One region of the Micromonospora sp. B11E3 genome, then DNA from elsewhere that is predicted to be linked to it. Evidence: riboswitches for the same ligand, from Rfam matches in the RefSeq annotation. Region 1 holds a riboswitch; the other holds the start of a gene.
The links. A riboswitch is a leader RNA that binds a small molecule or an ion and turns the genes downstream of it on or off. The one in region 1 is predicted to bind thiamine pyrophosphate.

Region 1 (10,622 bases):
TCGACAACCTCGCCAAACGCATAACGGGCGAGGCAACACCAACCTGGCGGGGTACGTACTAGCCTCACAAGCCGCAAAAGGCGTGAACCAAACGCCCTCTCAGAGGGCGGTCTCACCGCCCCCACCGACAGCGCCGCTCCCGCCTCAAAGCACCTCGAGGCTGTCCCGCTTCTCAGCCCAGGCTCCCCGCGCTGCGGTGTCCGGAGCGCTTTTCCTTGACCACCAAGGCTCCCGCCGCCCCGGAGGGTGACGGGAGCCCTTTTCGCGGTCAGTCGAGGGCCGGCTCGGGGACACCGGCGTGGGCCGGGGTGGCGGCGACCTTCGGCGGTCCGGCGGTGCCCGTCCGCAGGCGCCGGCGCAGGACCGCCACCCACCAGACGAAGCCGAAGCCCAGGACAACCAGGACGGTGATCGCGTTCTGGTTGTTGACTTCGGGAACCGTCAGGGCGGCGATCACCGCTACGCAGTAGGCGGCACCCAGGGCCACCACCGCCGGGAGCCAGCGGCCCAGGGAGAAGACGCCCTCGCCGGCCGCCGGGATGCGGCCGGACCGGTGGGCGATCCAGGCGGCGGCCAGGGTCAGCGCGTAGGTCAGGTAATAGGTGAGGCCCACCATCGCGTAGATCTTGCCGACCAGGCCTTCATTCAGCAGATTCAGGCCGATGGCGATCGCCGCCACCAGGATGATGGCGTTGATCGGGGCCCTGGTGCGGGAGCCGACCGCCTGCAGGGCCGTCGAGCCGGGGAGCATGTTGTCCCGGGACAGGGCGAACGTCATGCGGGTGGCCACGGCCATGTTGGCGATCAGGCAGGCGAAGATCGAGGCGAACGCCACCACGAGCAGCAGGGCCCGGGCGAAGCCGCCGACCTGTTCGCCGACCAGGCGGAACACCGGGTTCTCGGCACCGGCGAAGAACTGTTCGGGCGCACTCGGCATGGCCATGGCCAGCAGGGCGAAGACGGCGAAGCCGATGACACCGGACCAGATGACCGCGCGGAACATGGCCCTTGGGGCGGCCCGGCGCGGGTTCTGCGTCTCCTCGGCCAGGTCAGCGGCGCCCTCCCAGCCCAGCAGCACGTAGACCGGCAGCAGCGCGGCGAGGGAGATGCTGGTCAGGCCGACCGCGTTGCCGTTCAGCGAGGTCGTGTCGGTCAGGATGGCCGGGCCCTGGGTGTGCTTGAAGGCGAATACCACGCCGGCCAGCAGGACGATGCCGAGCAGGACCGTGCCGACCAGTTCGATCGAGGCGCCGATGTTGTTGATCCGGCTTGCAGCCCGTACGCCTATGATGTTGATGATCGCGACCAGGACGGTGCAGCCGATGCTGAGCGCCTGCACCTGGTGCGGGGTCGGGTCGGCCCATATCTCGGGGGCGAAGACCGCGCCCAGGCCGGCCGCGGTACCGGCCGTGCCGGCGAAGAACGAGATCAGCGCGATCCAGCCGGTAAACCAGCCGAAGTTCGGGCCGACCAGGCGGCTCGACCACTGGTAGGCGTAGCCGGTGATGGGCAACCGGCCGGCCAGGTGGGCGTAGACGGCGACCAGCAGCAGCACGGCCGGGAGCACCAGCAGCCAGAGCAGCACGGCCGAGCCGCCCAGTTCGTCGAAGGGTGACTTGTACATGCTGATCACGCCGGTGTTGATGGAGACCATCGAGAAGGCGAGCGCGAACGCGGTGAACGAGCTCATGCTGCGGCTGAGCTTCTGCTCGTAACCCAGATCGGCGAGGTCGGCCTCATCGGATCGCTCAGTCACGGCCGTACCTCCGCTCCACCTCGGTCAACGCCTCGTCCAGCACGTCCAGGGAGCGTGCCAGCAGCTCATGGCTGATGTCCAGGGGTGGCTTGATCTTGATGAGGTTGCCGAGCCCGGCGTACCTGTTCTCGCCGAAGATGACTCCGCGCCGCTGAGCCTCGAGGAAGACCCCGCGGGTCTCCTCCGTGGCCGGCTCCTTGGTCACCCGGTCGCGGACCAGTTCGATGCAGACCATCAGGCCGGGGCAGCGCACGTCGCCGATCAGCGGGTGGCGCTCCTTCATCTCCAGCAGCCGCCCGGTCGCGTACCGGCCGTGCTCGGCGGCGGTCTCGCTGAGCTTGTCGTCGAGGATGGCCCGCACGGCGGCCAGACCGGCCGCGATCGAGATCGGGAACTGGCCGAACGTGAGCTGATCGTCGCCCGACCTGAAGGTGGCCAGCTCGGCCCGGGTGAGCACGCCGGCGAGGGGGAAGCCGCCGCCGACACCCTTGCCGAAGACCAGGATGTCCGGCCGGATGTCGTAGAGGTCGCTGGCCCAGATCGCGCCGGTACGACCCAGGCCGGACTGCACCTCGTCGACGATCAGCAGGATGTCGTACTCGTCGCAGATCTGCCGCAGCCCGCGGTGCCAGGCTGGCAGGAACTCGTTGTGCCCGCCGTTGCCCTGGATCGGCTCGTAGACGATGGCCGCCACTGGCCCGTCGGTGCCCCTGTCCAGCACGTCGCGGATTAGGCCGAGGGTGAGCTCGGTGTCCTGCTCGGGGGTCAGGCCGGCCCGCGGGCGGTAGAGGTCGGGCCGGGGCAGGCGCAGGAACCGGGCCTGGATCGGGCCGAACGGGTTGTCCGGGTGGGGCCAGCTCGCCGCCATCGTGGTGATCGACCGGCCGTGGTACGCGTCGTGCAGGATCGCGATGTGCTGCGCGCCGGGCCGGTTGCGCATGGCCAGCTTCAGCGCCATCTCCACGGCCATCGAGCCGTGCAGGGTGAAACCGACCCGGTCCAGGCCGGCCGGCGCGATGGAGACGAGCAGCTCGGCCAGGTCGAGCAGGGCCGGGGTGTGGAAGGTCGGGCGGGCGTGGGTGATCGCGCGGGTCTGCTCGATCGCCGCCTCGATGACCCGGGGGTCGTTGGCGCCGAGATTGTTGGACCAGGCCTGGGCGGTGCAGTCGATGTAGCTGATGCCGGCGTCGTCCCAGACCAGCGAGCCCTCGGCGCGGACCAGGGTCAGCTTGGTGGGGTCGCCGCCGGCCGGCTCGTGCAGGAGAAGGGTCTTGGCGTGCTCGCGATTTGCTGCGGTATCTACCATGAACGGCCATCCGATCCGATTCGGTGCTGAGGGATGACCGAAGACTAGAAACGCCGGCGATACCAGGGGAAAGACCGAGTTTCATAGGCTTTATAGATGCTGTCTATGAACGTGACGCTCCGGCACCTGCGGTGCTTCGTCGCGGTCGCCGAGACATTGAGCTTCACTCGAGCCGCCGAGCGCCTGCACATCGCGCAACCGTCGCTGAGCTACACGATCCGGCAGCTCGAACACCATCTCGGGCTGATGCTGCTGGAACGTACCACCCGCGCCACGGTGCTGACCCGCGAGGGCGTCGCGTTCCTGGCCGAGGCGCGGGCCGTGCTCGACCGCTTCGAGGAGGCGATGGCCACCGCGTCCCGGATCGCCCAGGGGCAGGCCGGCCGCCTGCGCCTCGGCTACCTGATCGGTGCGGCTGTCGAGTACGTGCCGGTGATCCTGCAGGCGTTCACCGAGCAACACCCCGACGTCAAGATCGAAGTGATCGAGTACGACTTCAGCGCGCCCAACGGCGGCCTGGACACCGGCGACACCGACGTGGCCATCGTGCGTCCCCCGCTGCACGGCGTCCGCGACGTCACCACCCGTACGCTGCTGGCCGAGCGATGTTTCGCCTGCGTGCCGGCCCGGCACACGCTGGCCGCCCGGTCCGAGGTGGACGTCCACGAGCTGCTGGCCGAGCCGATCGTCGCCGCGCCCGGCGAGGGCACCTGGCGCGACTACTGGATCCTCGACGCCTACCGCACCGAGCCGGCCACGGTCGTCCACGAGGCGGCCACTTTCGAGGCGGAGTTGCAGGCGATCGCTTTCGGCCGGGGCATCTCGATCGTCCCGGAGACCGCCCCCCGCCTGTACGCCCGCCCCGGCGTCGTCTTCGTCCCGATCACCGGCATGCCCTCTTGCGAGGTAGCGGTGGCCCACCGCGCCGGCGCTCCACCCGCCGCGGCGGCGTTCGCCCAGGTCGCTCTGGATGTGGTGGATGGCCGGCGCTACCGCAAACGACTCGAACTGCCGTAGGCGACGACATCGGGTTGCAGTGCTAGGGCGCGTATTTGGTTGTGATCAAGGAGTGCCGCGTGAGGTCCTTGATCCAGATCATCGAGGCGCGGAGGTGTAGACCGGCGAGGTAGCTCTCGGGGGTCTTGTCGTACCGGGTGGCGATGCCTCGCCAGGCCTTCAGCTTGTTGATCAGGCGCTCGACGGTGTTCCGCTCCTTGTAGAGGTCGGCGTCGTGGTTGACGGGTCGGCCGCCCTGGCTGCCCTTCTTCTTCCGGTTCGCGGCCTGGTCCCTCGGGGATGACTGCCTTGATGTGGTGTTCCCGTAGGTAGGCGCGGTTGCCGCGGGACGAGTAGGCCTTGTCGCTGGCGACCGCGTCAGGCCGGGTGCGGGGGACCGGCGACATCCGCGAGGCCGACACCGCCGTCTCCGGGTAGGACTTTTCGGTGTACGTCCGTCCAACGCGCCGGTGAGCCAGGGTTGTGCGGGCGAGTATGAGCGGTATGGGACTCCGGGGAGGCGGTGAGGTCGGCCGGGACCTGTTGCAACGCCGCTAGGACGTGCGACAGGCCAACCGAGCAGGTGCACGCCAACGCCGAGGCGGGCGCCTGGCAGCCCACCGACGAGGACCTGGACGCGCTCGACGCCCTCCTCTGACCGGGCTTTCCGCTGCCCCGGTGCCGTACCGACGGCGCCGGGGCAGCCGGCTCTCCGGCGGCAGCCCGACGGCGCGAAACGCGGGCGGTCGAGGGAAAAGCGTCACCCACCCTTGGCGGATCCGGTGGAACACCGTACGGTAGGCCGCAAGTGACCCACGGGAGCCCGGTGCGTACCGGGCTGAGAGGGGGGCTGTAAGCCCCCGACCGTCGAACCTGATCCGGGTAATGCCGGCGCAGGGAGGAGTGTTGCCGTGCCGTCCCTGGGACGACTGCATCTGATCACCGACACCCGGCCGGGGCGGGATCCGCTCGGCGTGCTGCGGGCCGCCCTGCCGGTGGCCCGCGCCGAGCTGGTCGTCCAGGTCCGGGTGGAGGACGACGCCACCGACCGGGAGGCGTACGAGCTGGCCCGCCAGGTGGTCGCGCTGTGCCGGCCGTACGGGGCGACGTGCCTGGTCAACGACCGGCTGCACGTGGCGCTGGCGGTGGACGCGGCGGGTGGCCACGTCGGCGCCGACGACCTGCCGGTGCGGGCGGCCCGCCAGGTGCTCGGCGCCACCGCCGTGCTCGGCGCGACCGCCCGGGAACCGGTGGCCGCCGCCGAGGCGGTCGCCGCCGGGGCGAGCTACCTGGGCGTCGGCCCTTGCCACGCCACCACCACCAAGGCCGGGCTGCCCGAGCCGATCGGCCCCGCGGGGGTACGCGCGGTCGCCGGAGCGGTGGACGTGCCGGTCATCGCGATCGGCGGGGTGACCGCCGCGTCGGTGCCGGCGCTGCGCGCCGCCGGGGCGTACGGGGTGGCGGTGGTCGGGGCGATTTCCGCCAGCCCCGATCCCGCACGCACGACTGCTGACCTGATCGAGGCCCTGACGTGCTGACCCGACCGGACGTCGCTGTCGTGGGGGCGGGACCGGTCGGGCTGGCTGTCGCGTGGCGGTGCGCGTCTCGGGGACTGCGCGTGACGGTGCACGATCCTGCCCCTGGTACGGGCGCGTCGCACGTGGCGGCCGGGATGCTCGCGCCGGTCGCCGAGGCGTACTTCGGGGAGCACCAGCTGACCGGGCTGCTCACCGAGTCCGCCGCCCGCTGGCCCGGGTTCGCCGCCGAGCTGGCCGAGGCCGCCGGCGCCGATCTCGGCTACCGCACCGACGGCACCCTGGTGGTCGGGCTGACCACCGACGACCTGGCCGAGGCGCGTCGACTCTGGACGTACCAGCAGGGGTTGGGGCTGCCGATCACGCCGCTGCGCCCCTCGGAGCTGCGGGACCGCGAACCGGCGCTGGCCCCGCGCGTGCGCGGCGGCGCGGTCGCCCCCGGCGACCACCAGGTCGACCCGCGCCGGCTGGTCGCCGCGTTGCGGACCGCCGCCGAGCAGGCCGGCGCGGTGTGGCGGCCGGGTGTGATCGGCGACCTGTCCGAGGTGGACGCCCGGGTCACCGTGGTCGCGGCCGGCTGCGGCGCGGCGGCGCTCACCGGGCTCCCGGTCCGTCCGGTGAAGGGCCAGGTGCTGCGGCTCCGCGCGCCCGGTCGCGGCGCGCCGGACTTCCGGCACGTGGTCCGGGGGTACGCCGACGGCGAGTCGGTCTACCTGGTGCCCCGGGACAGCGGCGAGGTGGTGGTCGGAGCGACCGTCGAGGAGCGCGCCGACACCGAGGTGACCGCCGGCGGGGTGCTCCGGCTGCTCCGCGCCGCCGTGGACCTGGTCCCCGAGCTGGCCGAGTACGACCTGGCCGAGGCATCCGCCGGGCTGCGCCCCGGTACGCCGGACAACGCGCCGATCATCGGGGCGCTGCCCGGCCGGCCCGGCGTGCTCGCCGCCACCGGACACCACCGGCACGGCATCGTGCTCACCCCGGTCACCGCCGACCTGATCACCGAGCTGATCGTCACCGGCGAGCCGGACCCGCTGCTCGCCCCCTTCACCCCCGACCGGTTCGCCGGCACCGACGCGCCGGCCACCACGGGCCGGGATCGGACGCATCCACCATCGAGGAGGAGACGTGCAACTGATCGTCAACGGCACGGGGCGTGACCTGCCCGGCGGGACGACCCTCGCGGAGGTCGTCCGCGCGGTCACCGACCAGGAACGCGGCCTCGCGGTCGCGGTCAACGGTGAGGTGGTGCCGCGCGGCGGCTGGTCGGTGACCGTGCTGCGCGACGGCGACCGGGTCGAGGTGCTCAGCGCCGCCCAGGGCGGGTGAGCGGAGTGTCCTTCGAACTCGGCGGGGTCGGCTTCGGCTCCCGGCTCATCCTCGGCACCGGCGGCGCGGCCAACCTGCACGTGCTGGAGCAGGCCGTCCGGGCCTCCGGCACCGAGCTGGTCACGGTGGCGCTGCGCCGGGTGGACACCGCCCCGGGCACCGCCGGCGGGCTGCTCGACCTGCTGGACCGCTGCGGCGTACGGCTGCTGCCGAACACCGCGGGCTGCTACACCGCGTCGGAGGCGGTGAAGGTGGCCCACCTGGCCCGGGAGGCGTTCGGCACCGACTGGGTGAAGCTGGAGGTGATCGGGGACGACCGCACCCTGCTGCCCGACGGGGTGGAGCTGCTGCGCGCGGCCGAGGAGCTGGTCGCGGACGGCTTCACCGTGCTGCCGTACACCTCGGACGATCCGGTGCTGGCCCGGCGGCTGGCCGACGTCGGGTGTGCGGCGGTGATGCCGGCCGGCGCCCCGATCGGCTCCGGGCTGGGGGTGAGCAACCCGCACCACATCCGGCTGATCCGGCAGAGCGTGGACGTGCCGGTGATCCTCGACGCCGGCATCGGCACCGCCTCGGACGCGGCGCTCGCCATGGAGCTGGGCTGCGACGCGGTGCTGCTGGCCAGCGCGGTCACCCGGGCGGCGGACCCGGTGGCGATGGCCACCGCCATGCGGTACGCCGTGGAGGCCGGGCGGCTCGCGTACCGGGCGGGCCGGATCGCCCGCCGCTTCCACGCCCTCGCCTCCACCCCGGACGAGGGACGGCCGGACCTGTGAGCCGCGCGTCGCACCTCGCTCCGGCGGATCCCGGTGCGGATCCTCCCCGCCAGGGGTCGGTTGGTCGCAGGGTCGCAGCTTCGGCTCCAGATCTTGGCAGGAAGTGGCCCCTGGCGGGGCCGGAATTCTCCAAGATCCCGGGCCGCGCCGTGCCGTCGGGCGTGGTGCTGCTGACGGACCGGCGGGTGGCGCGGGGGCCACTCGTCGACGTCGTCGCCGGGGCCGTCCGTGGGGGAGTGCGGTGGGTGGTGCTGCGGGAGAAGGACCTGCCGCGCGCCGAGCGCCTCGCCCTCGCCGCCGATCTGCGGGCGATCCTCGCCGAGGTGGCCGGCGCGTTGATCGTGGCCGGCCCGGACCCGCTCGGCGGGGACGCCGTGCACCTGCCGGCGGCCGGCCCGTACCCGGCGCCGTGCGCGGGACTGGTCGGCCGCTCCTGCCACGACCAGGCAGAACTCGCCCGACTCAGCACAGAGGACTACGCCACCCTCTCCCCGGTCTTCCCGACAGAGACCAAACCCGGCTACGGCCCACCCCTCCGGCCGACCGGTCTCGCCAAGCTGATCAAGGCCAGCCCGGTGCCGGTCCTGGCACTGGGCGGAGTCGACACCCCCGACCACGTCAGCGCATGCGTCGCGGCAGGCGCCACCGGAGTGGCCGTGCTCGGCGCGCTCATGCGAGCCGAGAACCCCACCGAGGCAGCCACCACGCTGACCGAGAGCTTCCGCGAGGCGGTCAGCCCGCTGCCGCGCAGCCGGCACCGAACGACGGCGGTCCCCCCGACAGGGCTGCGGCCGACCGTGCCCACTCCGGGCGGTCGGGCTTGATCCCTCCGTGGGCACGGTCGGCCGCAGCCCCCCAGCGCAACGACCGCGGAACGCTGGCCGCAGCCCCCAAGCGCAACCAGAGAGGGGAAGGCGTGACGCCGCGAACAGTACTCACCATCGCCGGATCCGACTCCGGCGCAGGAGCCGGCATCCAGGCCGACCTCAAGGTCTTCGCCGCCCTCGGCGCGTACGGCACCAGCGTGATCACCGCGGTCACCGCGCAGAACACCCGGGGCGTCAACGCCGTCCTGCCACTGCCCCCGCAGACCGTCCGCGACCAGTTGGACAGCGTGCTCGGCGACTTCGCGGTACGCGCGGTGAAGACCGGCATGCTCGCCACCCCGGCGGTCGCCGACGCGGTGGCCGAGGCGGCGCAGGCGGGCCAGCTGCCCCGGCTGGTCGTCGACCCGGTGCTGGTCGCCACCAGTGGGCACCGGCTCGGCGTGGTGGAGGCGGTCGAGCGGCTGCTCCCGTACGCCGAGGTGGCGACGCCGAACTGCGCAGAGGCCGGCGTCCTCACCGGACGTCCGGTGACCACGGTCGTGGAAATGGTCGCGGCGGCCGAGGCCATCGCGGCCGGCGGCCCGGCGCACGTGGTGGTGACCGGCGGCGACCTGGACGCCGACGGCGAGTCGGTGGACGTGCTGGTCGGCGGCGGCACGACCACGCTGCTACGGGCGCCCCGGGTAACCACCCGGCACAGCCACGGCACGGGCTGTTCGTTCTCGGCGGCGATCGCCGTCCGGCTGGCGTCCGGCGATCCGGTGCCGGTCGCGGTGGCCGCCGCGAAGGAGTACGTGACCCGCGCGCTGACCGGCGCGCGGCACTGGGAGTTGGGCGCGGGACGCGGCCCGCTGGACCACTTCGGCTGGTCCTGTTGACCATCAGGGAGGCTGTCATGCAGGCACGACGCAAGGTCTACGTGGAGGGGGCGCGGCCGGATCTCCAGGTGCCGTTCGCCGAGGTGGAGCTGACCGGGGGCAACCCGCCGGTCCGCCTGTACGACACCTCCGGCCCCGGCTCCGACCCGGAGGTCGGGCTGCCGCCGCTGCGCGGGGAGTGGATCGCCGAGCGGGGTGACGTCGCTCCGGTGCGGGGCGCCGGGACGCCGCTGGCGGGCGCGGACGGGAAGCGCCCGACGCAGCTGGCGTACGCCCGGGCGGGGGTGGTCACCCCGGAGATGGAGTTCGTGGCGATCCGGGAGGGCGTCGCGCCCGACTTCGTCCGGGACGAGATCGCGGCCGGGCGGGCCGTGCTGCCGCTCAACGTCAACCACCCGGAGTGCGAGCCGGCGATCATCGGCAAGGCGTTCCTGGTGAAGGTGAACGCCAACATCGGCACCTCGGCGGTCACCTCCTCCATCGCCGAGGAGGTGGAGAAGCTGACCTGGGCCACCCGGTGGGGCGCGGACACCGTGATGGACCTGTCCACGGGCAAGCGGATCCACGAGACCCGCGAGGCGATCGTGCGGAACTCCCCGGTGCCGATCGGCACCGTGCCGATCTACCAGGCGCTGGAGAAGGTCGGCGGTGACCCGGTGAAGCTGAGCTGGGAGGTGTTCCGGGAGACCGTCATCGAGCAGGCCGAGCAGGGCGTCGACTACATGACGGTGCACGCCGGGGTGCTGCTGCCGTACGTGCCGCTGGCGGTGGACCGGGTGACCGGGATCGTCTCGCGGGGTGGTTCGATCATGGCGGCCTGGTGCCTGGCGCACCACCAGGAGAACTTCCTCTACACCAACTTCCGGGAGCTGTGCGAGATCCTGGCCCGCTACGACGTGACGTTCTCGCTCGGCGACGGGCTGCGGCCGGGCTCCATCGCGGACGCCAACGACGAGGCGCAGTTCGCCGAGCTGAGGACCCTCGGCGAGCTGACCGAGGTGGCCTGGGAGTACGACGTCCAGGTGATGATCGAGGGACCGGGTCACGTGCCGATGCACAAGATCAAGGAGAACGTGGACCGCCAGCAGGAGTGGTGCCACCAGGCGCCCTTCTACACGCTGGGCCCGCTGACCACGGACATCGCGCCCGCGTACGACCACATCACCTCGGCGATCGGCGCCGCGATGATCGGCATGTTCGGCACCGCGATGCTCTGCTACGT
Region 2 (19,161 bases), on a different contig from region 1:
CCGCCGGCCTGGTCGCGCTGCTGCTGAGGACCTGGCCGGTCCAGGCGCCGGCCACCCGGGTGATCCGGCTGGTCATGCTGGCCCTGCTGGTCACGGTCGCGCTGGCGAAGCTGCTCTGACCCGGGCCCGGCCCGTACGGGCGGCACGAGGGGCGAAGCGCTAGCAGATGAGCGCGGCTCATGCAAGCATGCGTTTTTGACAATCAATTTCGTTGTCGCGGAGAGTGGACGACATGACGCTCCGCCCCACCGTACGTGCCCTGATCACCGCGACCGCCCTGCTCGGCCTGGCCGGCCTCACCGCCTGCTCGGACGACGACGGCGGCGCCGACCCGCAGCGGGTCGACGTGGCCGCTGCCTTCTACCCGCTCCAGTTCGTCGCCGAGCGGGTCGGCGGTGACGCGGTCCGGGTGACCAACCTGACCAAGCCCGGCGCCGAGCCGCACGACCTGGAGCTGACCCCGGGCCAGGTCGGCGAGGTGAACCAGGCCGAGCTGCTCGTCTACCTCAAGGGGTTCCAGCCGGCGGTGGACGAGGCGGTCGAGCAGGCCGGCGGCGACCGGGCCTTCGACGTGGCCGGGGTGCAGCCGCTGCTGGACGCGAGCGCCGGTGGCCAGGAGCACGAGGAGGAGGCCGGGCACGAGGAGGAGAGCGGCGGCAAGGACCCGCACCTCTGGCTCGACCCGACCCGGCTGGCCACCGTCGCCGACCGGCTCGCCGAGCGGCTCGGCACGGTCGACCCCGAGCGGGCCGCCGACTACACCGCCCGGGCGAGGACCCTGCGCGCCGACCTGGAGAAGCTGGACGCCGAGTTCGCGGCGGGGCTGAAGACCTGCCAGCGCCGGGAGGTCGTGGTCAGCCACACCGCGTTCGGCTACCTGACCGGGCGCTACCAGCTCGAGCAGGTCGGCATGACGGGGCTCACCCCGGAGACCGAGCCGTCCCCGCAGCGCCTGGCCGAGGTCGCCCGGGAGGCCCGGGAGCACCAGGCCACCACGATCTTCTTCGAGACCCTGGTCAGCCCCAAGGTCGCCGAGACGATCGCCGAGCAGGTCGGCGCGCGGACCGCCGTGCTCGACCCGCTGGAAGGACTGTCCGCCGGCAACGGCGCGGACTACCTTTCGGTGATGCGTACCAACCTCCAGACCCTCCGGACGGCGTTGAGCTGCTCGTGACCGCACCTGTCATCACCGTCACGCACGCGGCGGTCGGCTACGACGGCCGCCCCGTGCTGCGGGACGTCTCCCTGACCGTCGACGCCGGCGAGGTGGTCGCCGTGCTCGGCGCCAACGGCTCCGGCAAGTCCACGCTGATCCGCGCGGTACTCGGGCTGGTCCCGCCGCACTCCGGCACCGTCTCGCTCTTCGGCACGCCGCTGCGGCGGTTCCGGCAGTGGCGGCGCATCGGGTACGTCCCGCAGCGCCTCGGCGCCGGCGGCGGCGTGCCGGCCACCGTACGCGAGGTGGTGTCCTCCGGCCGGCTCGCCCGCCGGGGCGTGCTCCGCCCGCCGGGCAGGGCCGACCGGGCGGCCGTGGCCGCCGCGCTGGAGGCGGTCGGGCTGGCCGACCGGGCCGGCGACGCGGTCGCCACCCTCTCCGGCGGCCAGCAGCAGCGCACCCTGATCGCCCGCGCCCTGGCCGGCGAGCCGGAACTGCTGGTCCTGGACGAGCCGACCGCCGGGGTCGACGCGGTCAGCCAGGAGGCGTTCGCCGGGGCGCTGCGCGGCTTCGTCGCCGGCGGCGGGACGGTGCTGCTGGTGGCCCACGAGCTGGGGCCGCTGCGCCCACTGATCAGCCGCGCCGTGGTGGTGCACGACGGCGGGGTCGCGCACGACGGCGCGGTGCCCGAGCCGGCCGGCCACCACGCCGAGCCCGACCACGACCACGTGCACCCGCACGGACCCGACGAGCCCGTAGGGCTGTGGAGCAGTTGAGCATGGAGCTTTTCCAGTACCCGTACATGCAGCGGGCGCTCATCGCCGCGCTGGTCATCGGCCTGGCCGCCCCGGCGCTCGGCATCTACCTGGTGCAGCGCCGACTGGCCCTGATCGGCGACGGGGTCGGGCACGTCGCGCTCACCGGGGTCGGCGCCGGGCTGCTGCTCAACAGCTCCCCGGTGCTGGTGGCGGTGGTCGCGGCGACGCTCGGCGCGGTCGCCATCGAGCTGGTGCGGGCCCGGGGCCGCACGTCCGGCGACCTCGCGCTGGCGCTGCTGTTCTACGGCGGGATCGCCGGTGGCGTGATGCTGGTCGGGCTCTCCGACGCCACCAGCGCCAGCCTCAACGCGTACCTGTTCGGGTCGCTGACCACCATCTCGCCGCAGGACCTGACGACCATCGTGGTGCTCGGCGCGGCGATCCTGGTCACGATGCTGACCCTGCGGCCGGCGCTGTTCGCCGTGTGCCACGACGAGGAGTACGCCCGGGTCGCCGGCCTGCCGGTGCGGGCGCTCAACCTGCTGCTCGCCGTCGGCACCGCGGTGACCGTCACGATCGCCATGCGGGCCGTCGGGGTGCTGCTGATCAGCGCGCTGATGGTGGTCCCGGTGGCCACGGCCCAGCAGGTCACCCGCGGCTTCCGCGCCACGATGACCGCCGCGATGGCGCTCGGCCTGTTCGCCGCCGGCTCGGGGGTCTGGGTGGCCGCCAACGCCGACACCGCCCCGGGCGCGTCCGTGGTGCTGCTCGCGATCGCCTCGTTCCTCGTCGTCGCGGTCGCCGCCGCCGGGTGGCGGGCGCTGCGGCGGCGCCGCACCCGGGCCGGCGCGCCGACCCCCGAGCCGCACGAGCACGAGGTGGTGCTGAGTTGAGCCTGCGCCAGGACATGTCCGCGGTATTGGTTACCGTTACGAGGTGACCGGCGCATCAGGCTACGAGGCGTACGAGGGCGCGGGCGAGCTGCTGCGGGCCCTCGCGGCCCCCATCCGGCTGGCGATCGTGAGCGAGCTGGCGCAGGGCGAGCGGTGCGTGCACGAGCTGGTGGAGAAGCTCGGAGCCGCGCAGCCACTGGTGTCGCAGCATCTGCGGGTGCTGCGCGGGGCCGGCGTGGTCCGTGGCTCCCGGCGCGGGCGCGAGATCGCGTACGCGCTGGTCGACGAGCACGTCGCGCACATCGTCGCCGACGCGGTAAGCCATGCCGGGGAGACGTCATGAACGCAGGGGGCGTCGTGAGCGAGGGCGGCGCCGTCCGCAACACCCGGCAGCGCTCGGCGGTGAGCGCCCTGCTCGCCGAGCTGGACGGATTCCACAGCGCGCAGGACCTGTACGCCATGCTCCGCGAGCGCGGCGAGCGGGTGGGGCTGACCACCGTCTACCGGACGCTGCAGGGGCTGGCCGACGCGGGTGAGGTCGACGTCATGCGCCCGCCGGGCGGCGAGCACCTCTACCGGCGGTGCAGCGAGGGTCACCACCACCACCTGGTGTGCCGGGCCTGCGGCCGCACGGTGGAGGTGGCCGGGCCGACCGTGGAGACCTGGGCGGAGCGGGTCGCCGCCCAGAACGGCTACACCGACGTCAGCCACACCCTGGAGATCTTCGGCACCTGCCCGTCCTGCGCCGGCTGACGTCGGCCGGTTTCCGGGCCGTGCCCGGCCGCCGCGGGCATGGCAGGCTGTCCGGCGTGAAGATCTACGCCGATCGTTTCCCGACCGCCGCCCGCCAGTTCCTCACCGACCTACTCGTCGTCGTCTGGGTGTACGCCGCCGTCCGGTTCGCGCTGTGGGTGCACGACCTGGTGCAGAAGCTCGCCGTACCCGGGCGGAAGCTGGAGGGGGCCGGCGGCGGTCTGGCCGACAACCTCGCCGAGGCGGGCGGCAAGGTGCGCCGCGTGCCGCTGGTGGGCGACGAGCTGACCGCCCCCTTCAGCAAGGCGGCCGACGCCGCGCGGGCGGTTGCCGACGCGGGCCGGGACCAGCAGGAGCTGGTCGGCCAACTCGCCCTGGCGCTCAGCATCGCCGTCCTGGTCTTCCCGCTCGGCGTGGTGCTGCTCGGCTGGCTGCCGCTGCGGCTGCGCTGGATGCGCCGGGCCGCCTCTGCGAAGGCGCTGGCCGCGGCCCCGGCCGGGCGGGACCTGTTGGCCCTGCGGGCGCTGGCCGGGCAGCCGCTGGGCCGGCTGACCCGGATCGCCCCGGACGTGGCCGAGGCGTGGCGCCGCGGCGACGACGCCACCGTCGACGCGCTCGCCGCGCTGGAGCTGCGCCGACTCGGCCTCCGGGCAGACCGTTAGGGTGGGGCGTGTTCTACTTCCTGATCGTCATCGCCGTGCTGCTGCTGGCGTACGCCGGCGTCCTGGTCAGCTTCGTCCGCCGGGGCCGCAAGGTCCCACCGGCGGCCTACCTGGTGCTGGCGGTGCTCAACGGGCTGATCCTGGCCGGCGTGCTGGCCTGGGGGATCTCCCGCTGAGCCCTCCCGAGGCGCGGGCGTGAGCGGGTCCCCTGCTGCGCCACAGGCGTCGACAGGGGCCCTTCCTTTCACTCCGGGCGGGGGATGCGGCGGCGAACGTCAGGGGCAGTCGACGGGCCGGGGGTCCAGCGGGCCACCCAGGGCCGATCGGCCGGCGGGGTGACCACCCCGTCCTCCAGCGCGGCGTACCGGCCGTCGAGGATGTGCCTCGCCGCCGCCACGTCGACCGGGTCGGTGTTGTCCCACAGGGCGGTGAACAGCGCGTCGACCCGCAGCCGGGCCTGCCGGCAGAACAGGTCGGCCAGCTCGACGTTCTCGGGGCGCGAGTCCTTCTCCGCGTACGCGCGGACGCAGACGGCGGACATCGCGAACAGCTCCGCGCCGATGTCCACCACCCGGCCGAGGAACGCCTGCTTGCGCTCCATCTTCCCCTGCCACCGGGACATCGCGTAGAACGTCGACCGGGCCAGCTTGCGGCAGGCCCGCTCGACGTGCCGCAGGTGCCCGGCCAACGGCCCGAACCTGCCGTACGCCGTCGGGGACTGGCCCCGGCCGACCGCGAGGGCCGGCAGCCACCGCGCGTAGAAGGCCCCGGCCCGCGCGCCGGCCCGCGCCTTGCGGCCGAGCCCGGCGTCCGGGTCGATGATGTCCCCGGCGACGGAGAGGTGGGCGTCCACCGCCTCGCGGGCGATGAGCAGATGCATGATCTCGGTGGAGCCCTCGAAGATCCGGTTGATCCGCAGGTCCCGCAGCAACTGCTCCACGGCGATCGGGCGCTCGCCCCGGGCGGCCAGCGAGTCGGCCGTCTCGTAGCCGCGTCCGCCCCGGATCTGGACCAGCTCGTCGCCGATCTTCCACGCCATCTCGCTCGCGTAGAGCTTGACCAGCGCCGCCTCGATCCGGATGTCGTTGCGGTCGTCGTCGGCGAGCAGGCAGCACAGGTCCAGCATGGTCTCCATGCCGTACGTCGTCGCGGCGATGAAGGCCAGCTTCTGGGCGACGGCCTCGTGCTCGCCGACCGGCCGGCCCCACTGGACCCGCTCGGCGGCCCACTCCCGGGACACGTTCAGCGACCACTTGCCCGCGCCGACGCACATCGCCGGCAGCGAGAGCCGGCCGGTGTTCAGGGTGCTCAGGGCGATCTTCAGCCCCTTGCCCTCGCCGCCGATGACGTTCTCCTTCGGCACGAAGACGTCGTGGAACCGGGTGAGGCTGTTCTCCAGCCCGCGCAGCCCGACGAAGGCGTTGCGCCGCTCCACGGTGATGCCCTCGGCGTCGCCGTCGACCACGAACGCCGTGATCCCGCCCCGCCGGCCCGCGCCGGCCGGCACCCGGGCCATCACCACCAGCAGCGTGGCGACCGTGCCGTTGGTGGCCCAGAGCTTCACGCCGTTGAGCCGGTACCCGGTGCCGTCCGCGGTGGGCTCGGCGGTGGTGGCCAGCCGCGCCGGGTCGGAACCGACGTCCGGCTCGGTGAGCAGGAACGCCGACACCTCGCCAGCGGCGAGCCGGGGCAGGAAGCGGCGTTTCTGCTCGGCGGTGCCGAACATCTTCAGCGGCTGCGGCACGCCGATCGACTGGTGGGCCGACAGCAGCGCGCTGATCGCCGGGCTGACCGAGCCGGCCAGCATCAGCGCCCGGCAGTAGTGCAGGTTGCTCAGCCCGAGGCCGCCGTACGAGCGGTCGATCTTCATGCCGAACGCGCCGAGCCGGGCGAGCCCGTGGAACACCTCGTCGGGGATCCGCGCGTCCCGCTCGATCGCCGCGCCGTCCACCTCGGACTCCAGGTACGCCCGCAGTTCGGCCAGGAACTCCTCGGCCCGGGCGTCCTCGGCCGGGTCGCTGCGCGGCCACGGGTCGATCAGGTCGAGCCGGAACCGGCCGAGGAACAGCTCCTTGCCGAAGCTGGGCCGGTCCCAGGTGGACTCGCGGGCCGCCTCGGCGACCTGCCGGGCCTCCTTCTCCGACACCTGTCCCGCCTCGGCGGGCAGGGGGCCGACCCCGTCGCCGCCCGCCGCGACCGGGCCCGCGGCGCCACGGCCGTCGGGGTCACCGGCCGGCGCGGCCCGCCCGACGGGTTTCGTGTCGTCGGCGGGGGCGACCCGCCCGGTGGGTTTCGTGTCGTCGGCGGGGGCGACCCGGCCGGTGGGACCCGCCGCCGCACCGGGGCCCGTCGCGCCCCCGCCCGTCGGGTCGGGCGCGGGTCGGTTGTTCTGCGTCGTGGTCACGGCTGCCCCCTCGAACCTCGGGCCCGGATGACGTCGACATGCTCGACACGAGCCACGCTACTCCCGGGTGTTACCCAGGGGTAGGGCTTCGGCAACGTCCGATTTTCAGGGGCGTTTCCGCTGATCCCGACCGGTTCCACGGACGCGTCGGCCCGCCCGGCGGGTCAGTTCCCGGGAAGCGTGTGCGGGTCGTCGTCCTCGTCGTCGATGTCGTCGTCGCCCCAGTTGCGCCGGGCGAACGGCAGGAACACCCAGAAGACCAGGAACCACACCCCGGTGAGCACGGTCAGCACGACGGCGATCGGCCGGGACAGGACGAAGTCGGTGATCAGCAGGACGGCGCTGACCATCGAGAGCAGCATGAACGCCAGGCCGCCGCTGGCCATCCGGTGGGCGAAGCGCACCAGCTCCGGCTTTCGTCCCTGCCGGAACAGCGCCCGGTGGAAGGCGACCGGGGAAATGATCATGGCAGTAGCGGCGGCGGCCGACAGCAGCGAGACGATGTAGACGTCCTTCTGGAACGCCGTGGCCCGAGGGAACCCGTTGCTGAACGGCAGGGTCAGCAGGAACGCGAAGAGGATCTGCACGCCGGTCTGGGCGACCCGCAATTCCTGGAGCAGGTCGGCGAAGTTGCGCTCCCAGCGCTGCTTCTCGGTCTCCTTCGACACGTGCCATACCTTTCGCAAGACGTACTGCCGGCGAGGCCAACCCCGCCGGCAGCAACGCATTGCCCCGCCAGGCCCCCGACGAAACCGGACCGGAGTGGGGCCCGCCGTGACCGGCGCAGGGATCAAGCCTGACCGCCCGGAGCCGGGCACGGCGGGCCCCACTCCCCGCCGCGCCTTTAGGAACCACGGCGAACACGCCCGACGGGCCCCACCACGAACAAGCGCCTCAGGAACCACGGTGAAAACCCCGGCGGCCCCCACCCCGGACACGCGCCTCAGGAACCGCGGCGAATACGCCCGGCGTACCGGTCCTCCAGGGCCTTGTTGTGCTCGTCCCCGCCGGCGATGTTGGCCGACAGGTAGACCGGGGGTTGCTCCCCCGCCGCCAGCAGCCGGGCCACCACCTCGACGGTGATCTGCTGGGCGAGCAGGGCGGCGGTGATGGACGAGATCGCGCCGACGGCACCGCCGCCGGGCAGGGGCAGGGTCGCGTCGCCATACGGGGCGCCGTTGTCCAGCACCACGTCGGCGAAGTCGGCCAGCTTCCGCCCCGAGGGGTGGCGGGAGGTCATCCGCGCCGAGTGCGCCGCGGAGGTGATCGCCACCAGCCCGTGGCCGCGTTCCTTCACCAGCCCGGCGAACTCGACGATGGCGCCGTTGACCCCCGAGTTCGAGGCGACCACGAAGACGTCCGACGGGTGGACCGGGGCCAGCTCGTACAGCCGGTGGGCCACCGAGGGGTCCCGCTCCAGCAGCGGGCCGAGGATGTCGGCCGGCGCCCCGCCGAGCAGCACCAGGTCGCGCAGCGCGATCCGGTTGGTCGGCACCAGCCCGCCGGCCCGACCGGCGATCTCCATCGCCAGCGCCTCGGAGTGCCCGGTGCCGAACGCGTGGACCACGCCGTCGGCCCGCAGCGCGTCGGCGATGAGATCGGCCGCCCGGCACACCGCCTCCCGCTGGCTGGCGGACACCCGCCCGATCGTCTCCGTCACCACCGCGAGATAGTCGTCAGCGTTCACCGTCATACGTCCTGCTTCCTACTAGTTGCTCATCGCCGCCGCGCCGTTGCTCACCGAGTCCCGCCCACCCGGGCGAGGATCGCCTCGGCCAGTGGGCCGGGCGCGACGTCGGGGATCCAGTGCGACACCCCGGGCAGCTCGACGAGGCGGTAGTCCCCCGTGACGTAGGCGGCGCACGCCTCCGCCGCAGCCCGGCCGATCGCGAAGTCCCGGTCGCTCCAGACGAACGCCGTCGGCACCCGAACCGACGCCACGGCCGCGAGGTCCGCGCGGGACATCGCCCGGTACCAGTTCAGGGCGGCGGTCAACGCTCCCGGCTCGCGCATCGGCTCGGCGTACCGGGCGACCCGGTCGGACCCGCCGACCCCGCCGAGCATCCGGCGCAGGGCGGCGGCGTCGAGCGCCAGCAGCGTCTTCTCCGCCGTGCCGGGCTGGCGGAACAGCGCGACGTACGACGAGCGGGCCTTCTGCTCCGCGCTCGTGGCCAGCGCGTGGGCCATCGCGGCCGGGTGCGGCACCGACACGGCGGTCAGCGTGCGCACCCGGTCGGGGTGGCCGGCCGCGAGGGCCCAGGCCACGATCGCGCCCCAGTCGTGCCCGACGACGTGCGCCGCGTCGACGCCCAGCGCGTCGAGCAGGGCCACGGCGTCGGCGACGAGTTCCGGGAGGCGGTACGCCGCCACCTCCGCCGGGCGGGCGCCGGCCGAGTATCCCCGCTGGTCCGGCGCGTACGTGCGCAGGCCCGCCGCGTGCAGCGCCGGCACCACCTCGTCCCACTCGCCGCCGTGCTGTGGGAAGCCGTGCAGCAGGAGGACCGCCTCGCCGTCGGCCGGCCCGCCCGCGCGCACCTCGAACGTCAACCCTCGCGCATCGATCCGCATGATCGGCAGCCTACCGAGGTCGCTCACTCGTACGGGTTCCGCGGAGCGGGCACCCGCCGCCACGACTCCACGGCCAGGTACGGGATCTCGGCGTCGTCGACCGGGTCCCGGCCGACCCGGTCGGTGTACCGGCCGATCACCTCGACCCAGGTGTCGTCCGCGAGGCCCACCGGCACGTCGCCGGTGAGCCCGAGCTTGACGGGACGGCCGTCGGCGGCGCAGCAGGAGAGCACCATCCGGGCCAGGATCGGCCGGCCGTCGGGGCCCGGGGCGATGAAGCCGGTGAGCCGGACCCGCCGGTCGCCGATCGAGACGCCCTTCTCGAACAGGGCCCGGGAGGCGTAGTCGAGCACGGTGACCGGGGCCGGGTCGCCGGGCGGCAGCGGCGGATAGTCCGACTGGCGAGAACCGGCGAGGGCGCTGCCCGCCTGGCCCACGGAGTACGAGCCCAGGGCCGGCGGTGCGACCAGCAGCAGGCCGAGCACCGGCAGCAGGAGCAGCCAGCCGATCCGCGGCCCGTGGTGGTCGTGGTCGTGGTCGTGCCCGTCCCCGCCCTCGGCGTGCTCTGCGGTCGGGCCGGCGTGCTCCCCGGTCGGGCCGGCGTGCTCCCCGGTCGGGCCGGCGAGGTCCCCGGTCGGGCCGGTGTGCTCCGTCGAGGGGCGGGCGGGGCGCAGCTCGTGCCAGAGGGTCAGAACCGCGGCGGCGATCAGCACCAGCCCGGCGGCGATCAGGAAGGGGCGCAGCCCCTCCTTGACGTAGCGCAGGTAGAGATCCGTGACGCTCGCCCGGACGACCGCCCCGCCGAGCAGCAGCAGCACGACCGCCTGCGCCTGCCGGTTCACCTGATCCTCCTAAGGATGCCCCGACCTTCAGGCGGGGGAGGAATCTGGGCTCCGTCAGGAGCCGCCCGGTGGATCCAGGACGGCTCCAAGAACGAAGCTCGCTGACCCACACGGCCCGCCTTCTTACCCGGCTTAGTCCACTGTGTAAGGTCGCTTTTGTGCGGACGGCGTACAAGTGTCGGGCGTACCCGACGCCCGAACAGGCGGCAGTGTTCAACCGCACGTTCGGTTGCGTACGCCTGGTCTGGAACCGGACTCTCGCCGAACGTCACGCCGCCTATTACGAGCGGGGCGAGAGAACCTCGTACCGGCAGACCGACGCCGCGCTCACCGCGTGGAAGAAGACCACCGAACTGGCGTTCCTGTCGGAGGTGTCGTCGGTGCCGTTGCAGCAGGCCCTGCGGCACCAGCACACCGCGTTCGCGAACTTCTTCGCCGGTCGCGCCCGATACCCGCGCTACAAGAGCCGCAACGGTCGCCAGTCGGCGCACTACACCCGCTCGGCGTTCCGCATGAGAAACGGTGTCCTGCACGTGGCGAAGACGCACGCGCCACTGGCGTTCGTGTGGTCGTTCGACGACGTCGACCTCACCACACTCGACCCGACCATGCTCGTGATCTCCCGGGAGCCGGACGGCCGCTGGTACGTGACGTTCGCCGTCGACACCGACGACCTTGAACCGCGCGAGCCGACCGGGCACGAGATCGGCGTTGACCTCGGCATCACCGATTTCGCCGTAACCAGCGACGGGCAGCGCATCGCCAACCCCCGCCATCTGGAACGCAGGGCCCGCAACCTTGCCCGCTACCAGCGGCGCATGGTGCGATGCCAGCGCGGCAGCGCCAACCGGCGCAAAGCCAAGGCCAAGATCGCCCGCGCACATCGCAAAGTCCGCAACGCTCGTGCGGACTTCCTCCACCGCACCAGCACCCACCTGGTCCGGGCTGCGGACACGATCGTGATCGAAGACCTCGCGGTCGCCAACATGGTCCGTAACCGCAGCCTCGCCAAGGCGATTTCCGACTGCGGCTGGGCTGAATTCCGCCGCCAACTGGAGTACAAGGCCGCACGCGCCGGCCGTACCCTCGTGGTGATCGGCCGCTGGTACCCCAGCAGCAAGACCTGCTCGGCGTGCGGGCATCTGCTCGCCGCCCTCAGTCTTTCCACCCGGCACTGGACGTGCCCGACCTGCCGCACCCGCCATGACCGGGACGTGAACGCGGCGAAGAACATCCTTGCGGCTGGTCGAGCCGTAGCCAGGCACACCCCTGGCGATGCCTGTGGAGCTGATGTCAGACGGCAAGGGTCCTCCCTTCCGCAATCGGCCGTGAAACAGGAACCCCGCGCCGCGAGGCGCCCGGCTTAAACCGGACCGGCCGCAAGGCCGATGGGAATTTTCCCTCCTCCAGGAAGAGGAAGGAAGTCAAAGCAGCACCGCCCCGACTCCGACGGCCACCGCGACGGCGACCACGAACGTCGCCGGGGCGAACCGGACCGCGAAGCGTCGACCGAAGACGCCGGCCTGCATGGAGATCAGTTTGAGGTCGACCATCGGCCCGACCACCAGGAAGACGAGGCGGGAGGTGAGGGAGAACTGCGACAGCGAGGCGGCGACGAAGGCGTCCGCCTCGGAGCAGATGGACAGCAGCACGGCCAGCCCGGCCAGGGCGAGCACGGAGAGCACCGGCTCGTCGGCGAGGGCCCGCAGCCACCGCTCCGGGACCAGCACGTTGATGCTGGCGGCAGCCAGCGCGCCGACGACGAGGAAACCGCCGGCGTGGACCACGTCGTGCCGGACCGCCGCCCAGAACGCCACGCCCCGCGACGCGCCGTCCAGCTCCGGTCGGCGCGGCAGCCGGATCCAGTCGGCGCGCCCGAGCCGCAGCCACAGCCACCCCATCACCGCGGCGACGACCAGGCTGGCGACCGCCCGCCCGAGGACCATCTCCGGCCGGCCGGGGAAGGCGACCGCGGTGGCCGCGAGCACGATCGGGTTGACCGCCGGGGCTGCGAGCAGGAACGCCAGGGCCGCCGCCGGGGTGACGCCGCGCCGGATCAGCGAGCCGGCGATCGGCACCGAGCCGCACTCGCAGCCCGGCAGGACCACCCCGGCAACGCTCGCGACCGGCACGGCGAGGGCCGGGTGCCGGGGTAACGCGCGGGCCCAGAACGAGCGTGGCACGAACACCGCAATCACCGCCGAGAGCAGCACCCCGAACACCAGGAACGGCACGGCCTGGACCAGCACCGACACGAAGACCGTGGTCCAGGTCTGCAACCGGGGTGCGGACAACGCGCGGGCCAGCGGCTCGCGGAAGACCACCAGCAGGACCAGCAGGGCGGCCAGCACCTCGACCGAGCCGACCCGCGGTGCCCGTCGCGGCCCGCGCCCGGCCGGCTCCCCCGCCGGTGCGTCCGGCGCGGCCACGCCGACCGCCCCCGCCCCCGGGACCCCACGGTCGGGCCCGGCGGGCGGCTCGGCGCTGCCGGTCGGTGACGTCACGGGCTCGCCTCCTTCGGCGCTCGACGATCTACGGCGCGACACTATCGTTCCCCGCGGACCGCGTCGACGGACTCCGGCCAGATGGCGGTAACGACCGGCGCGGAGTCGTTTCACCCACCTGGCGCACGTCACTTTGCCACGTGATCTTCGGAGGTGTTAGCGTCGGCGGGACAACTTCATTTCCGACAGGGGAGCGCACAGCGCTGAGAGTGCGGGCAAACCGTCCGCAGACCCTCGAACCTGATCTGGGTAATGCCAGCGCAGGGAGTTCGGTCATTCTCCAGCCGCGCCGCCGTCCGGTCCCACCGGACGCGGCGTGCGTCTTCTCCTGGTTCTTCCACTGAACTGGGAGCCATCGCATGAACCACACGGACAGCCACCGCTGGCGCACGATCGACATCGTGGTCGCCTCGGTGATCGCGGTCGCCTTCGGCGTCATCTTCTGGGCCTGGGGCCTGGTCTGGAGCGCCACCGAGGGGGCCTTCGCGTTCTTCCCGCCCGCGCAGACCCTGCTGTACGGCGTCTGGCTGATGCCGGCCGTGCTCGGCGGCCTCGTCATCCGCAAGCCCGGCGCCGCGCTGTACTGCGAGACGGTCGCGGCGGTCCTCTCCGCCCTGCTCGGCAGCCAGTGGGCCGGCACCGTGATCCCGCAGGGCATGGTCCAGGGCGCGGGCGCCGAGCTGGTCTTCGCGGCGTTCCGCTACCGCTCGTTCCGGCTGCCGACCGCCCTGCTCGCCGGGGCGCTCACCGGCGTCGGCGCCGCCCTGTTCGACTTCCTCGTGTGGAACGTCAAGTACGACCTGACGAGCTACAGCATCCCGTACGCGCTGCTCACGATCGTCAGCGCCGCGCTCGTCGCCGGCGCCGGCGGCTGGTCCCTGACCCGCGCCCTGGCGACCACGGGCGCCCTGGACCGCTTCCCCGCGGCCCGCGACCGCGCCCCGATCTGACCCCCACCGAACTCGTGTCGATCATGGAGTTGACGGCTGTGTCGATCTCCGGAAACGCCGTCAACTCCATGATCACCGGGGCGGGGCCGGGCCTGGCCGGCGGGAGGGGGTGACGGGCGTGGGGGGCGTCAGGCTGCGGGGGTTCGGGTGGCGGCACGCCGGGCGGAAGGCCTGGGCGGTGCGCGGGCTGGACCTGGACGTCGAGGCGGGCGAGCGGGTGCTGCTGCTCGGCCCCTCGGGCGCCGGGAAGAGCACCCTGCTCGCCGCGCTCGCCGGGCTGCTGCCGGCGGACTCCGGCGAGCAGGAGGGGACCGTCGAGATCGACGGGGTCGACCCCCGGCAGGCCCGTGAGCGGGTCGGGATCGTCTTCCAGGACCCGGAGACCCAGTTGGTCATGGCCCGCTGCGCCGACGACGTCGCGTTCGGGCTGGAGAACCGGGGCGTACCGGCCGGCGAGATCTGGCCCCGGGTCGACGAGGCGCTGCGGCGGGTCGGCTTCCCGTACCACCGGGACCGGCCCACGGCCGCGCTCTCCGGCGGCGAGCAGCAGCGCCTGGCGCTGGCCGGCGCGCTCGCCCTGCGGCCCCGGCTGCTGCTGCTCGACGAGCCGACCGCGAACCTCGACCCCGCCGGCGCGACGCTGGTCCGGCAGGCGGTGGCCGACGCCCTGGACGCCGGCACCACCATGATCCTCGTCGAGCACCGGGTCGCCGAGGCGCTGCCGCTGGTCGACCGGGTGGTGGTACCGGAGCCGGGCGGCGGGGTCCGCGCCGACGGGCCGCCCGGGGCGGTCTTCGCCGCGCACGGCGACGCGCTCGCCGCCGAGGGGGTCTGGGTGCCCGGCCGGACCGTGCCGCCCCGGCGCGCCGCCGCGCCCGCCGGCGACCTGCTGCTCACCGCCGACCGGGTCGGCCTGCCGCCGCGCCTCGCCGCCACCGATGTTCGGGTACGCGCCGGCGAGGCGCTCGCCGTGCTCGGCCCGAACGGGGCGGGCAAGTCCACCCTGGCGCTGCTGCTCGGCGGCCTGCTGCGGCCCGGTACGGGTCGGGTGGCCGCGACCGGCGAGCTGGCCGGCCCGGACGCGGGCACTCCCCCGCACCGCTGGCGCGCCCCTGCCCTGGCCCGCCGGATCGGCTCGGTGTTCCAGGACCCGGAGCACCAGTTCGTCACCGGCACCGTCTTCGACGAGCTGGCCCTCGGCCCACGCCGCACCGGCCAGCCCGAGGCGGCGGTACGGGCCACCGTGGACGGGCTGCTCGACCGGCTGCGGCTGACGGCGCTCGCGCGCGCCAACCCGTACACCCTCTCCGGTGGCGAGGCGCGGCGGCTGAGCGTGGCGACGGCCCTGGCCACCGCGCCCCGGCTGCTGATCTGCGACGAACCCACCTTCGGCCAGGACCGGCGCACCTGGCGGGAGCTGGTCGACCTGCTCGCCGAGCTGCGCGACGCCGGGCACGGCGTCGTCGCCGTCACCCACGACACGGACTTCGTCGCCGCGCTCGCCGACCGCACCGTCACCCTGGACCGCCCATGACCCACGCGGACCTTGCCGGCCGCGCCGCCACGCCGCAGCGGCCAGGAACCACTGCGGGGCGGCCGTGATCAGCATCGAGCCCGTCGCGGCGCCCGGGGCACCGCTGGCGCGGCGGAACCCGGTGGCGAAGGTCGCCGCGGCGCTGCTCTTCTCGTTCACCCTGCTCGCCACCCTGGACCCGGTCGCCCCGGCGCTCGCCCTCGCCGTCGAGCTGGCCGTGCTGCCGCTGTTCGGCATCCGCTACCGGGTGCTCGCCCGGCGGGCCGCGCCGCTGCTGGCCAGCGCCGTCGGGATCGTGGTCACCCTGGTCCTGTTCGCCGCCGACCGCTCGGGCCGGGTGCTGGTGGAGGCGGGGCCGCTGCTGGTCACGACCGGGGTGCTGGCGACCGCGCTCGGCCTGGCGCTGCGGATGCTGGCGGTCGCGCTGCCCGGCATCATCGTCTTCGCCACGACCGACCCGACCGATTTGGCCGACGCGCTGATCCAGAACGCGAAGGCCCCGGCCCGTTTCGCGATCGGCGCGCTGGCCGCGTTCCGGCTGGTGCCGCTGCTCGGGCAGGAGTGGCAGATGATCAGCATGGCGCGGCGGGCGCGCGGCGTCGACGCCGGGCGCAACCCGGTGGCGAAGCTGCGGCTGTTCGTCTCCACCGCCTTCGCGCTGCTGGTGGGCGCGATCCGGCGGGGCACCCGGCTGGCCGTCGCGATGGACGCGCGGGGGTTCGACGCCGGCACCCCGCGCACCGTCGCGCGGCGGCAGCGCTTCGGCGCCGCCGACACCGTGCTGGTCGCGGGCGCCGCGGCCCTGGCGGGGGCGGCGCTGGCGGTCAGCGTCGCGCTCGGTACGTTCCGCCCGCTGATCGGCTGACCCGGCGAGGCTTTTACGGCGGTACGGGGTGCCCCGGCGGGCCCGACCACGAAGGACGCCGCGCGACGGCGGCGGTGTGGGAATGCGGACGCCCGGGACGCGGTCCGCGTCGACAACGGCGGACCGGCTTCGGATGAAGGGGCGTCAGTTACGCATGACCTCACCGTAGCCGCGCGGCCGGAACGGCGCAGCCGAATTTGCGGCACGTGCCGCCGAAGGCCGACGTACGGCTCGGGCGGCACAGACCCGCTCGCCGGGGAGGTCGCGCGCGTCGAGGCCCGCCTCGCCGAGGGTTGACGCCATTGCGGCGAGGCGGGCGGGGAAGCCTGCTATACCGAAGGCGTCGACAGGAGGCGTCGACAGGGACCCTCGAGAGGCGGGGTACGCATGGCGCAGCGCGCGACGGCGCAGATCGGCGTGACCGGACTGGCGGTGATGGGCCGGAACCTGGCCCGCAACCTGGCCCGCAACGGGTTCGCCGTGGCGGTGCACAACCGGTCGCCGGAGCGCACCCGCAGCCTGGTGGCCGAGCACGGCGGCGAGGGTACGTTCGTGCCCTCCGAGTCCATGCGGGATTTCGTCGCCTCTCTGGAGCGGCCCCGCGCGATCGTCGTCATGGTGAAGGCGGGCGGCCCCACCGACGCGGTGATCGGGGAGCTGGTGCCGCTGCTGGAGCCGGGCGACATCGTCGTCGACTGCGGCAACGCGCACTTCGCCGACACCCGGCGGCGGGAGGAGGCGCTGCGCGGGCACGGGCTGCACTTCGTGGGCACCGGCGTATCCGGCGGCGAGGAGGGCGCGCTGCACGGGCCGAGCATCATGCCCGGCGGCTCGGCCGAGTCGTACCGGAAGCTCGGCCCGATCTTCGAGCGGATCGCCGCCCAGGTGGACGGCGTCCCGTGCTGCCGGCACATCGGCCCGGACGGCGCCGGGCACTTCGTGAAGATGGTCCACAACGGCATCGAGTACGCCGACATGCAGCTCATCGCCGAGGCGTACGACCTGCTGCGGGCCGGTCTGTCGGCGGGCCCGGCGGAGATCGCGGAGATCTTCCGGGGATGGAACACGGGCGACCTGGAGTCGTTCCTGATCGAGATCACCGCCGACGTGCTCACGCATCCCGACGCGGCCACCGGCCGCCCGTTCGTCGACGTGGTGCGCGACGAGGCGGAGCAGAAGGGCACCGGCCGGTGGACGGTGCAGAACGCCCTCGACCTGGGCATCCCGATCACCGGCATCGCCGAGGCGACGTTCGCCCGGTCGCTGTCCGGGCACGCCGAGCAGCGCGCCGCGGCCCGCCATGCCTTCGCCGACGCCGGGCAGCCGTGGTGGGTGGAGAACGGGAGCACCTTCGTCGAGGACGTCCGGCGCGCGCTGCGGGCCAGCAAGATCATCGCGTACGCGCAGGGCTTCGACCACATCCGCGCCGGCAGCCGGGAGTACGACTGGGGCATCGACCTCGGCGGCACCGCCACGATCTGGCGGGGCGGCTGTATCATCCGCGCCCGCTTCCTCGACCGCATCCGCCAGGCGTACGACGAGCGGCCGGACCTGCCGACGCTGCTGGTGGCGCCGTGGTTCGCCGACCGGGTCTCCGACGGGGTGCCGAGCTGGCGGCGGGTGGTGGCGGACGCGGCCCGGGCCGGGGTGCCGGCGCCGGCGTTCGCCTCGTCGCTGGCGTACTTCGACGCGCTGCGCGCCGAGCGGCTGCCCGCCGCGCTGATCCAGGGCCTGCGGGACAACTTCGGCGCGCACACCTACCACCGGGTCGACCGGGAGGGCACGTTCCACACGCTCTGGGCCGGCGACCGGTCCGAGGTGTCGGCGTAGCCGCCCGGCCAGCGGCCGTGCCGGCGTAGCCGCCCGGTCAGCCGGCCCGCGGGCTGCGCTGCGGCTCGGTCGGGGACCAGGTCATGGCCGGTTCGCCGGTGGACAGCTCGGCGATCTCGCCGGAGCGGACCGCGGGGACGTGCCCCGCCTCGGCGCAGTGCCGCTCGGCGACGCCGGCGCACAGCTCCACCACGCGCTCGCGCAGCGGACCGTCCAGGTCGGTCGCCGCCAGGGCCACCGTCATCTCGTACCGGAGATCCCGCATCCCCACCCCCGTGGCGGACGCGACCGGGCGGCGCGCCCGCGCCGATCGTACGTCCGTAGGGGACGGCGACCGGCCGGAACGGGTCAGCGCCGCCCCCCGGAGGGAACGGCGCTGACCGGCGTCACCAGAACCGGCGACGCTTCGCCTTGCGCGGGCGCAGCATGTCCGCGCCCCTGGCGAGCAGGCGGCTCACCCCGGTCGGACCGCGGCGGGCCTCCAGCGTGTGGCTGAGCCGGCGCGCGCCGGCCGCCGCCAGCGGCACCGCGACCGCCATGGCCGCCCACTGGGCAATGCGCTTCTGGATCATCGTGGCTCACCTCCGTAGCTGGCTGCCACAGGTGGTACCCAGAGTGACGAGGCGCTAAGCGCGGGCGTCAGCTCGACGGGGCCACCGGGTTGGGCAACGCGCCGCCGAACCGGCGGTCCCGCTGGGCGTACAGCTCGCAGGCGTACCAGAGGTGGCGGCGGTCGAAGTCCGGCCAGAGGGTGTCGAGGTACACCAGCTCCGCGTACGCGCTCTGCCAGAGCAGGAAGTTGGAGGTGCGCTGCTCGCCGGAGGGACGCAGGAAGAGGTCCACCTCGGGGACCTCCGGGTGGTAGAGGTACTTCGCCACCGTCTTCTCGGTGACCTTGGCCGGGTCGAGTTTGCCGGCGGCGACGTCCCGGGCGATCGCGGCGGCGGCGTCGGCGATCTCGGCCTGGCCGCCGTAGTTCACGCAGAACTGCAGCGTCAGCGTCGAGTTGCCCCGGGACATCTCCTCGGCCGTCTGCAGCTCGGAGATGACGCTCTTCCACAGCCGCCCGGCCCGCCCGGACCAGACGACGCGCACACCGAGGTCGACGAGCTGGTCGCGGCGGCGGCGGATGACGTCCCGGTTGAAGCCCATCAGGAAGCGGACCTCCTCCGGCGAGCGCCGCCAGTTCTCCGTGGAGAACGCGTACGCCGACAGGTAGGGGATGCCCAGCTCGATGGCGCCCTCGATGGTGTCGAAGAGGCTGTGCTCCCCCGCCTCGTGGCCCTTGGTCCGGGGCAGCCCCCGCGCCTTGGCCCACCGGCCGTTGCCGTCCATGACCACGGCGACGTGCCGGGGCACCGCCGCGGGGGGCAGGGCGGGCGGACGGGCGCCCGACGGGTGCGGCGTCGGCGGCACCGGCTCGCGGCGGCCGCCCCTCATCG

Region 2: another riboswitch for thiamine pyrophosphate. It lies ahead of ABGB16_RS19920 (ECF transporter S component); the one in region 1 lies ahead of thiE (thiamine phosphate synthase).

Annotation. Positions count from the first base shown of each region.
Region 1 is NZ_JBDPMC010000119.1:419-11,040, forward strand. It holds partial or broken gene ABGB16_RS31490 (IS5/IS1182 family transposase) at 1-62, shown strand, start outside; gene ABGB16_RS31495 (amino acid permease) at 269-1,756, opposite strand; gene ABGB16_RS31500 (aminotransferase class III-fold pyridoxal phosphate-dependent enzyme) at 1,749-3,062, opposite strand; gene ABGB16_RS31505 (LysR substrate-binding domain-containing protein) at 3,168-4,079, shown strand; partial or broken gene ABGB16_RS31510 (transposase) at 4,102-4,453, opposite strand; gene ABGB16_RS31515 (hypothetical protein) at 4,582-4,716, shown strand; TPP riboswitch at 4,865-4,975, shown strand; gene thiE (thiamine phosphate synthase) at 4,970-5,596, shown strand; gene thiO (glycine oxidase ThiO) at 5,590-6,750, shown strand; gene thiS (sulfur carrier protein ThiS) at 6,719-6,919, shown strand; gene ABGB16_RS31535 (thiazole synthase) at 6,916-7,695, shown strand; gene ABGB16_RS31540 (thiamine phosphate synthase) at 7,845-8,519, shown strand; gene thiD (bifunctional hydroxymethylpyrimidine kinase/phosphomethylpyrimidine kinase) at 8,612-9,400, shown strand; gene thiC (phosphomethylpyrimidine synthase ThiC) at 9,418-10,622, shown strand, end outside.
Region 2 is NZ_JBDPMC010000039.1:38,542-57,702, reverse strand. It holds gene ABGB16_RS19995 (hypothetical protein) at 1-119, shown strand, start outside; gene ABGB16_RS19990 (metal ABC transporter substrate-binding protein) at 233-1,174, shown strand; gene ABGB16_RS19985 (metal ABC transporter ATP-binding protein) at 1,171-1,932, shown strand; gene ABGB16_RS19980 (metal ABC transporter permease) at 1,935-2,807, shown strand; gene ABGB16_RS19975 (metalloregulator ArsR/SmtB family transcription factor) at 2,851-3,150, shown strand; gene ABGB16_RS19970 (Fur family transcriptional regulator) at 3,147-3,560, shown strand; gene ABGB16_RS19965 (hypothetical protein) at 3,617-4,222, shown strand; gene ABGB16_RS19960 (hypothetical protein) at 4,231-4,398, shown strand; gene ABGB16_RS19955 (acyl-CoA dehydrogenase family protein) at 4,467-6,389, opposite strand; gene ABGB16_RS19950 (DUF6328 family protein) at 6,791-7,294, opposite strand; gene ABGB16_RS19945 (SIS domain-containing protein) at 7,570-8,319, opposite strand; gene ABGB16_RS19940 (alpha/beta fold hydrolase) at 8,364-9,194, opposite strand; gene ABGB16_RS19935 (TIGR03943 family protein) at 9,218-10,036, opposite strand; gene ABGB16_RS19930 (RNA-guided endonuclease TnpB family protein) at 10,195-11,403, shown strand; gene ABGB16_RS19925 (permease) at 11,461-12,465, opposite strand; TPP riboswitch at 12,718-12,825, shown strand; gene ABGB16_RS19920 (ECF transporter S component) at 12,900-13,490, shown strand; gene ABGB16_RS19915 (ABC transporter ATP-binding protein) at 13,609-15,024, shown strand; gene ABGB16_RS19910 (energy-coupling factor transporter transmembrane component T) at 15,089-15,889, shown strand; gene gndA (NADP-dependent phosphogluconate dehydrogenase) at 16,277-17,719, shown strand; gene ABGB16_RS19900 (thioredoxin reductase) at 17,757-17,984, opposite strand; gene ABGB16_RS19895 (hypothetical protein) at 18,106-18,291, opposite strand; gene ABGB16_RS19890 (isoprenyl transferase) at 18,359-19,159, opposite strand.